DNA from 2 places in the Kineococcus halophytocola genome. Region 1 is predicted to be linked to the other one. Evidence: predicted binding sites of a transcription regulator. Region 1 holds the regulator's gene; the other holds the start of a gene.
The links. Region 1 encodes HrcA, which represses chaperone genes, less so after heat shock. Its sites were predicted from a motif close to GNTNGCACTCGGNNNNNCCGAGTGCNANC; they were not measured.
Positions count from the first base shown of each region.

Region 1 (4,134 bases):
CGGCGCGCTGCTGGGGGGTCAGCCGCCAGTCCTCGAAGGGGGCGAGCCGGCCGTCGCGGTCGAGGTCGCGGAACCGCAGTCCGTCGACGTGCAGGACCTGCACGTCACGGGTGGACAGCACCGGCTGCGCGGGGGGTCCCGGGGCCGGGGGGTGGGGGTCCATGGTTCTCCTCCGGGCCGGGCGGTGTCGTCCCCCGACGGCACCGCCGGAGCACGGGCACCGTACCCGGGGCCCCCACCGCCGCGGGAACCGGGCGGTGACCGGGGTGACCGGTCACCGCCCGGTCACCCCGGTCACCCGGTGCGGGGCGCCTCAGCGCCCGGAGAACCGGTCGCGCAGCTTGGAGAAGACGCCCTGGTGCGTCTCGGACAGCTTCCCGGCGGGCCGGACCTCCCCGCGCAGCTCGGCCAGGCGGCGCAGCAGCTCCTCCTGCTCCTCGTCGAGGTCGCGCGGGGTGAGGACCTCCAGGGTGATGAGCAGGTCGCCGCGGCCCTGGGCGCGCAGGTGCTCGGCGCCCTTCTGCTTCAAGGTCACGACCTCCCCGGCCTGGGCGCCGGGACGGACGTCGACCTCCTCGTCGCCGTCGAGGGTCTCCAGCGGGATGCTCGCCCCGAGCGCGGCGGCGGTCATCGGCACCTGCAACGTGCACAGCAGGTCGTCCCCGGAACGGGAGAACACCGGGTGCGGGCGCTCGTGGATCTCCACGTACAGGTCCCCGGGAGGACCACCGGCCGTGCCGACCTCGCCCTGGGAGGCGAGCTGGATACGGGTGCCGGTGTCGACGCCGGCGGGGACCCGGATGGTCAGGGGGCGACGGGCGCGGACGCGGCCCTCCCCGGAGCACTCCAGGCACGGCGAGGGCAGCACGGTGCCGAACCCGCGGCACGTCGGGCACGGCTGCTGCGTCATGACCTGCCCGAGCAGGGAGCGGACGACGCGCTGGACCGAGCCCTGCCCGTGGCAGATGTCGCAGGTGGCGGGGCTGGTGCCGGGCTGGCAGCAGGACCCCTTGCACGTCGGGCACAGGATCGCGGTGTCGACCTGGATGGAGCGCTCGCCGCCGAAGGCCGCCTCGGCGAGGTCGACGTCGACGCGGATGAGGGCGTCCTGGCCGCGCTGGGTGCGGCTGGCCGGGCCGGGACCGCGACCGCCCCCGCCGCCCTGGCCGAAGAACGCGTCCATGATGTCCGAGAAGCCGAACCCGGCCCCGAAGCCGGCACCCGCACCGCCGGGCACGGACCCGCCCCGGTCGTAGGCCGAGCGCTTGTCGGGGTTGGACAGCGTCTCGTAGGCCTGGGAGACCTCCTTGAACTGCTCCCCCGCGTCGGGGTTGACGTCGGGGTGCAGCTTGCGCGCGAGCTTGCGGTACGCGCGCTTGATGTCCTCCGTGGAGGCGTCGCGGGAGACGCCCAGGACGTCGTAGTAGTCGCTCACGAGGTCGGGGTTCTCCTGTCGGTTCTCTTCCGGGTGCTGGTCACTGGAGGGTCCGCCGCCGGTTCACGAGGCGAGGATCCGCGAGACGTAGCGCGAGACCGCTCGCACCGCGGCCATGGTCGTCGGGTAGTCCATGCGCGTGGGGCCCAGGACGCCGAGGCGGGCCAGGACCGCCTCGCCGCCGTAGCCGGTGGTGACCACGGAGGTCCCGTCCAGGCCCAGGTGCAGGTTCTCCGCGCCGATCCGGACGCTGAGGCCCCCGCGCTCGCCGAGGTCCTCCTCGGCCAGCTCCTGCACGAGCCGCAGCAGGACGACGTGCTCCTCCAGGGCCTCCAGGACGCTGCCCAGCGACAGCGACAGGTCCGCCCCGGACTTGACCAGGTTCGACGTGCCCGCGATGACCACGCGCTCCTCCAGGGAGGCCGTCAGGCAGTCCCCCAGGGAGGCGGCCACCTCCGCGGCGATGGCGATGTCGGCCGGCGGTGTCTGCTGGACGAGGTCGGTCAGCGCGTCGCGGGCCTCGCGCAGCCGCTTGCCCGCGACGGAGGCGTTGACCCGCGTGCGCAGGGCGGCCAGGGAGACCCCGAGCGTCTCGACGTCGACGGCCGAGCGGACGTCCAGGACGCGCTGCTCGACGCGGCCGGAGTCGGTGATGAGGACCAGCAGGGCGCTGCGCCCGCCGACGCCGACGAGCTCGACGTGGCGCACGCTGGCGCGCGAGAGCGAGGGGTACTGCACGACGGCGGCCTGGCGCGTCAGCGAGGCCAGCAGCCGCACGGTCCGGTCCACGACGTCGTCGAGGTCGTCGGCCCCGTGCAGGAACGTCTCGATGGCGCGCTTCTCGGCCGGCGTCATGGGTTTGACGTTGGCGAGGCGGTCGACGAAGAGGCGGTAGCCCTTGTCCGTGGGGATGCGCCCGGCGCTGGTGTGCGGCTGGGTGATGTACCCCTCGTCCTCCAGCACGGCCATGTCGTTGCGGATCGTGGCCGGGGACACCCCGAGCTGGTGGCGCTCGACCAGCGCCTTGGACCCGACGGGTTCGTGGCTGGAGACGTAGTCTTCCACGATGGCCCGCAGCACCGCGAGCCTGCGGTCGTCGCTCATCCACCCCTCCCGTGCTCGGCTCCGGCACGCACGTTGGCACTCCTGGCGCGTGAGTGCCAAGTCTAGGACGTGCGTCCCGGCCGCGCCTCCACCCCGCGGCACGGATCGCTCGTTAGCGTGCCGCGGGTGAGCCCCACGCCCCGCACCGACGGCCGCTCCCACGACCGGTACGGCACCGACGTGCTGTCCTCGGACCCGCACGCCCGCACCCGCCCCCGGCCCGTGCACCGCGACGAGCCGGCCGTGCGCGGCCTGGTCGTCGAGGACGTCGACACCGGCTGGGTCGGCGCCGTGGTGCGGGTGGAGAAGAGCGGCGGCGTCCACGTCGTCGTCCTGGAGGACGCCAAGGGACGCACCCGCACCTTCCCCCTCGGCCCGGGGTTCTGGGTCGAGGGCCAGCCGGTCCGCCTCGTCGCGCCCACGAGCGCCGGCCCGGCCCGCCCGGCCCGTACCGCCAGCGGCTCGGTCGCCGTCACCGGGGCGGCCGCCCGCACCGCGCGCGCCTCCCGGATCCTCGTCGAGGGCCGCCACGACGCCGAGCTCGTGGAGAAGGTGTGGGGCGACGACCTGCGCGTCGAGGGCGTCGTGGTCGAGATGCTCGACGGCGTCGACGACCTCGACGCCGCCATCCGCGCCTTCGGCCCCCGCCCCGGGCGGCGCATCGGCGTCCTCGTCGACCACCTCGTGCCGGGGTCGAAGGAGTCGCGCATCGTCGCGAAGGTCGCCACCAGCCCGCACGTCCTCGTCCTGGGGCACCCGTTCATCGACGTCTGGCAGTCGGTCCGCCCGCAGCGGCTGGGCTGGACGACCTGGCCCACCATCCCCAAGGGTCAGGACTGGAAGCACGGCATCCTCGCCGAGCTGGGCTGGCCGCACGCCACGCAGGCCGACGTCGCCCACGGGTGGAAGAAGATCCTGGGCACGGTCCGCACCTACGCCGACCTCGAACCGGCCCTGCTGGGCCGGGTGGAGGAACTCGTCGACTTCGTCACCGCCGACCTGGCGGACCGCTGAACGAACCGGGAGGATCGACCTCGTGAGCCAACCGCCGTACCCCCAGCAGCCGCCGTACGCCCCCGTGCCGATGCCGCCGTCCGACGAGCGGATGTGGGGGATGTTCGGGCACCTGTCCGCGATCGCCGCGACGTTCGTCGGGTTGCCGTTCCTCGGCCCGCTCATCGTCTTCCTGGTCTTCAAGGACCGCAGCGGTTTCGTGCGCGGGCACAGCGCCGAGGCGCTGAACATGACGATCTCGCTCATCGTCTACGAACTGGTGCTGGGCCTCGTCCTGGGCGTGTTCACGCTCGTGACGCTGGGGATCGGGGCCATCTTCTTCTTCGTGGCCTGGATCCCGGCCGTCGTTTTCCTCGTGTTCACGATCCTGGCGGCCGTCGCCGCGAACCGGGGCGAGGTCTACCGCTACCCGCTGATCTTCCGCCTGGTGCGCTGAGGTTCACGCCACCGCGCGCAGGTCGCCCTCGGCGTCGGCACCGAGGGGGACCAGCGCGACGGTCGTGACGCCGGCGCGCTCGTAGTCCGCGAGCCGCCGGCGCACCGCGTCGGCGGACCCGACCAGGCTCGTCGCCTCCACCAGA
Region 1 covers NZ_JBGFTU010000005.1:62,378-66,511, forward strand. The annotation lists gene AB2L27_RS05480 (glycoside hydrolase family 3 protein) at 1-163, opposite strand, end outside; gene dnaJ (molecular chaperone DnaJ) at 314-1,435, opposite strand; gene hrcA (heat-inducible transcriptional repressor HrcA) at 1,499-2,539, opposite strand; gene AB2L27_RS05495 (DUF3097 domain-containing protein) at 2,666-3,553, shown strand; gene AB2L27_RS05500 (DUF4870 domain-containing protein) at 3,576-3,989, shown strand; gene AB2L27_RS05505 (LLM class F420-dependent oxidoreductase) at 3,993-4,134, opposite strand, start outside.

Region 2 (4,134 bases), on a different contig from region 1:
AACGCCGGTTCCTGCTGCAGCACGGGCTGGACGCGCTGGAGGAGCGGTTCGAGGCGGCCGAGGTGCCGTTCTACGACGTGGACCGCGACGCCGTCGTCTGAACGAACCCCGTCTCCGCGGGACCGGGGCCGGGAACGCCACGAGGGCGGCCTCCCGAACGGGAGACCGCCCTCGCGGGTGGTGCTGGTGCTACGGGGTGCTGGACCCGAGTCGGTGACTCAGAAGTCCATGCCGCCCATGCCGCCGTCGCCACCGGCGGGGGCCGCAGCGGCCTTCTCCGGCTTGTCGGCGATGACGGCCTCGGTGGTGAGGAACAGCGCCGCGATGGAGGCGGCGTTCTGCAGCGCCGAGCGCGTCACCTTGACCGGGTCGTTGATGCCCGCGCCGAGCAGGTCCACGTACTCGCCGGTGGCGGCGTTCAGGCCGTGACCGGTGGGCAGGTTGCGGACCTTCTCCGCCACGACGCCACCCTCGAGACCGGCGTTGATCGCGATCTGCTTGAGCGGGGCCTCGACGGCGACCTTGACGATGTTCGCGCCCGTGGCCTCGTCACCGGCGAGGTCGAGCTTCTCGAACGCCGCGGTGCCGGCCTGGATGAGGGCCACGCCACCACCGGCGACGATGCCCTCCTCGACGGCGGCCTTCGCGTTGCGGACGGCGTCCTCGATGCGGTGCTTGCGCTCCTTCAGCTCGACCTCGGTCGCCGCACCGGCCTTGATGACGGCCACGCCGCCGGCCAGCTTCGCCAGACGCTCCTGGAGCTTCTCGCGGTCGTAGTCGGAGTCGCTGCGCTCGATCTCGGCGCGGATCTGGCCCACGCGGCCGGCGATGGCGTCGGCGTCGCCGGCACCCTCGACGATCGTGGTCTCGTCCTTGGTGACGACGACCTTGCGGGCGCGGCCCAGCAGGTCGAGGTCCGCGGTGTCGAGCTTGAGGCCGACCTCCTCGGAGATGACCTGGCCACCGGTGAGGATGGCGATGTCGCCGAGCATGGCCTTGCGGCGGTCGCCGAAGCCCGGGGCCTTGACGGCGACGGACTTGAAGGTGCCGCGGATCTTGTTGACGACGAGCGTCGCGAGGGCTTCGCCCTCGACGTCCTCGGCGACGATGACGAGCGGCTTGCCCGACTGCATGACCTTCTCCAGCAGCGGGAGCAGGTCCTTCACCGTGGAGATCTTGGAGTTGAGGATGAGGACGTAGGGGTCCTCGAGCTCGGTCTCCTGACGCTCGGCGTCGGTGACGAAGTAGGGCGAGATGTAGCCCTTGTCGAAGCGCATGCCCTCGGTGAGCTCGAGCTCGAGCCCGAAGGTGTTGCTCTCCTCGACGGTGATGACGCCTTCCTTGCCCACCTTGTCGAGGGCCTCGGCGATGAGCTCACCGATGGAGGCGTCCCCGGCGGAGATCCCGGCGGTGGCCGCGATCTGCTCCTTGGTGGTGACCTCCTTGGCGGCGCCGAGCAGCTGCTCGGTCACGGCCTCGACGGCCTTCTCGATGCCGCGCTTGAGGCCCATCGGGTTCGCACCCGCGGCCACGTTGCGCAGACCCTCGCGGACGAGCGCCTGGGCCAGGACGGTCGCGGTCGTGGTGCCGTCACCGGCCACGTCGTCCGTCTTCTTGGCGACTTCCTTGACGAGCTCGGCCCCGATCTTCTCGTAGGGGTCGTCGAGCTCGATCTCCTTGGCGATGGAGACACCGTCGTTGGTGATCGTGGGGGCGCCCCACTTCTTCTCCAGCACGACGTTGCGGCCCTTGGGGCCGAGCGTCACCTTGACCGCGTCGGCGAGCTGGTTCATCCCGCGCTCGAGACCGCGACGGGCCTCTTCGTCGAAGGCGATGATCTTGCTCATGCCTGGTGTTCCTCCCAGAAGACGGGCGGTGGGTGGTCGGAACGGCGCCCGCGACGGACGGACCGCAGCCCCGGGGTCACGTCCCCCGGCACCCGCGGACCTCACCGGACCGGCCGGGGAGCTTCGCTCCCGGGTCGAGTGCTTGTCACTCTCGACTCGAGAGTGCCAACGCCAATGTTGGCACTCTCCCACCCCGAGTGCAAACCCCTGCGCACCCGTCCGCCGAGGGCGGACACCGATCCGCGCGGGGCGGCCCGGACGCACGAGGGCCCGGGGTGGTCGACTCCACCCCGGGCCCCGCGCGACGTCCTGCCGGACCGGCGGCCGGCCCGGCCTCAGAGCGAGCGCACGCTCTCGGCCTGCGGGCCCTTCTGCCCCTGCCCGACCTCGAACTCGACCCGCTGCCCCTCCTCGAGGGACCGGTAGCCGTCCGCCACGATGGCGGAGTAGTGGACGAACACGTCCGCACCACCGTCGTCGACGGTGATGAAGCCGTACCCCTTCTCGGCGTTGAACCACTTCACGGTGCCCTGAGCCATTGACTTCTCCTGGTGCTGCAGCGAGCGGAAGACGCCTCCGGCGCTCGCCGGACACGGGTCTCACGCTGGCCGCGGCCACGAGGCCGCGCGCCAGGCCCGACGCGCGCCCCCCGGGAGGGTGTGCTCCTCGGACTGATCGACCGAGGCCCAGGTTAGTGGCGCGAGGGTCACCGCGGACAAGGTTCTGTGAACATCGTCTTCACGAACGGGTCACGGCCCGGACGCCTCACAGCACCCCGTCGACGGCCCCGAGCAACGGTTCCAGCACGGCGCGCACCGCCAGGACGGCACCGGCGACGACCGCGGCGGCGACCAGCAGCCACACCAGGACGAGCACGGCCACCCCGGCCGGACCCCGGCGCGTGCGGTGCGCACCGCGGCGGGCGGCGAGCTGGCGGGAGCGCTGACCCCGACCGCTCAGGGCTGCACGCCCAGACGGCGGGCCGAGCGTGCGCGCTGCCGGCTCGAGCGCATCCGGCGCAGCCGCTTGACGAGCATCGGGTCGTGGGCGAGGGCCGCCGGGGTGTCGATGAGGGCGTTCAGGAGCTGGTAGTAGCGCGTCGGGGACAGGTCGAACAGCTCGCGCACGGCCTGCTCCTTGGCGCCGGCGTACTTCCACCACTGGCGCTCGAAGGCGAGGATCTCCGCGTCGCGGCGGGTCAGGCCCTCCGGCAGCCGACCGGCCTCGGCCCCGGCCTGCGCCCCGGCCTGCGCCCCGGCCTGCGCCCCGGCCTGCGTCTCGGCCTCACCCGCCGGGCCCCCCGCGGGTGCCTCGGACTCGATCCGTGCCGTCGCGTCCCAGCGCTCCACGTGCCCCACCCCTCTCGACCGAGCCCCCGGCCAGCAGCTCGAGCGGCAAGTCTAGGAGCGCCCCCCGACATCGCCGCCCACCCCGGCCCGCGTGGCGCGGACCGCGCGCCGCCGGCCGGGCGTGGGTAGCGTCCCACCCGTGCCCGCCGACCCAGCCGCCCCACGCGTCCCGAAGGTCTTCCCGCCCACGGCCGCGGACCCGGCCGGTCTGGGCCTGGACGACCTCGACCCCGGCTGGGCGCGGGCCCTGGCCCCCGTGCGCGCCGACCTCGAGGCGATCTCCGCCGCGCTGGCGGGCGAGCAGGACTGGCTGCCCGCGGCCGGGGACGTCCTGCGCGCGTTCCGGCAGCCGTTCGAGGAGGTGCGCGTCCTGCTCGTGGGCCAGGACCCCTACCCCACCGCCGGGCACCCGATCGGGCTGAGCTTCGCCGTCGAACCGCACGTGCGGCCGCTGCCGCGCAGCCTGGTCAACATCGGCCGGGAGCTGCGCGAGGACGTCGGCGTCGAACCCCCCGCGCACGGGGACCTGTCGTCGTGGACGGGGGCGGGGGTCCTGCTGCTCAACCGCGTCCTGACCGTGCGGGCGGGCAGTTCCGGCTCGCACCGGCGCCTGGGCTGGCAGGCCGTCACCGACGCCGCGGTGCGCGCCCTGGCCGCGCGCGGTGGCCCGCTCGTGGCGCTGCTGTGGGGCAGGGACGCCCAGCAGGTCCAGCCGCTGCTGGCCGGGGTCCCCGTCGTGACCGGGGTGCACCCCAGCCCCCTGTCCGCCTCGCGCGGGTTCTTCGGCTCCCGCCCCTTCAGCCGCGTCGACGCGCTGCTGCGCGAGGCCGGGGGCGAGGGGATCGACTGGCGCCTGGCCTGAGCCCGCGCGCCGCCGGCGGGGTGGAGCGGGCGCGTCCCCGGGCCTAGGGCACGATCACCCCATGACGTCCCCCTCC
Region 2 covers NZ_JBGFTU010000014.1:26,678-30,811, reverse strand. The annotation lists gene AB2L27_RS13040 (suppressor of fused domain protein) at 1-101, shown strand, start outside; gene groL (chaperonin GroEL) at 219-1,847, opposite strand; gene AB2L27_RS13030 (cold-shock protein) at 2,183-2,386, opposite strand; gene AB2L27_RS13025 (DUF3263 domain-containing protein) at 2,804-3,061, opposite strand; gene AB2L27_RS13020 (uracil-DNA glycosylase) at 3,405-4,058, shown strand; gene AB2L27_RS13015 (aldose epimerase family protein) at 4,120-4,134, shown strand, end outside.
Region 2: a site for HrcA is predicted at 2,024-2,052, ahead of groL (chaperonin GroEL). Genes of this name have one in related genera too.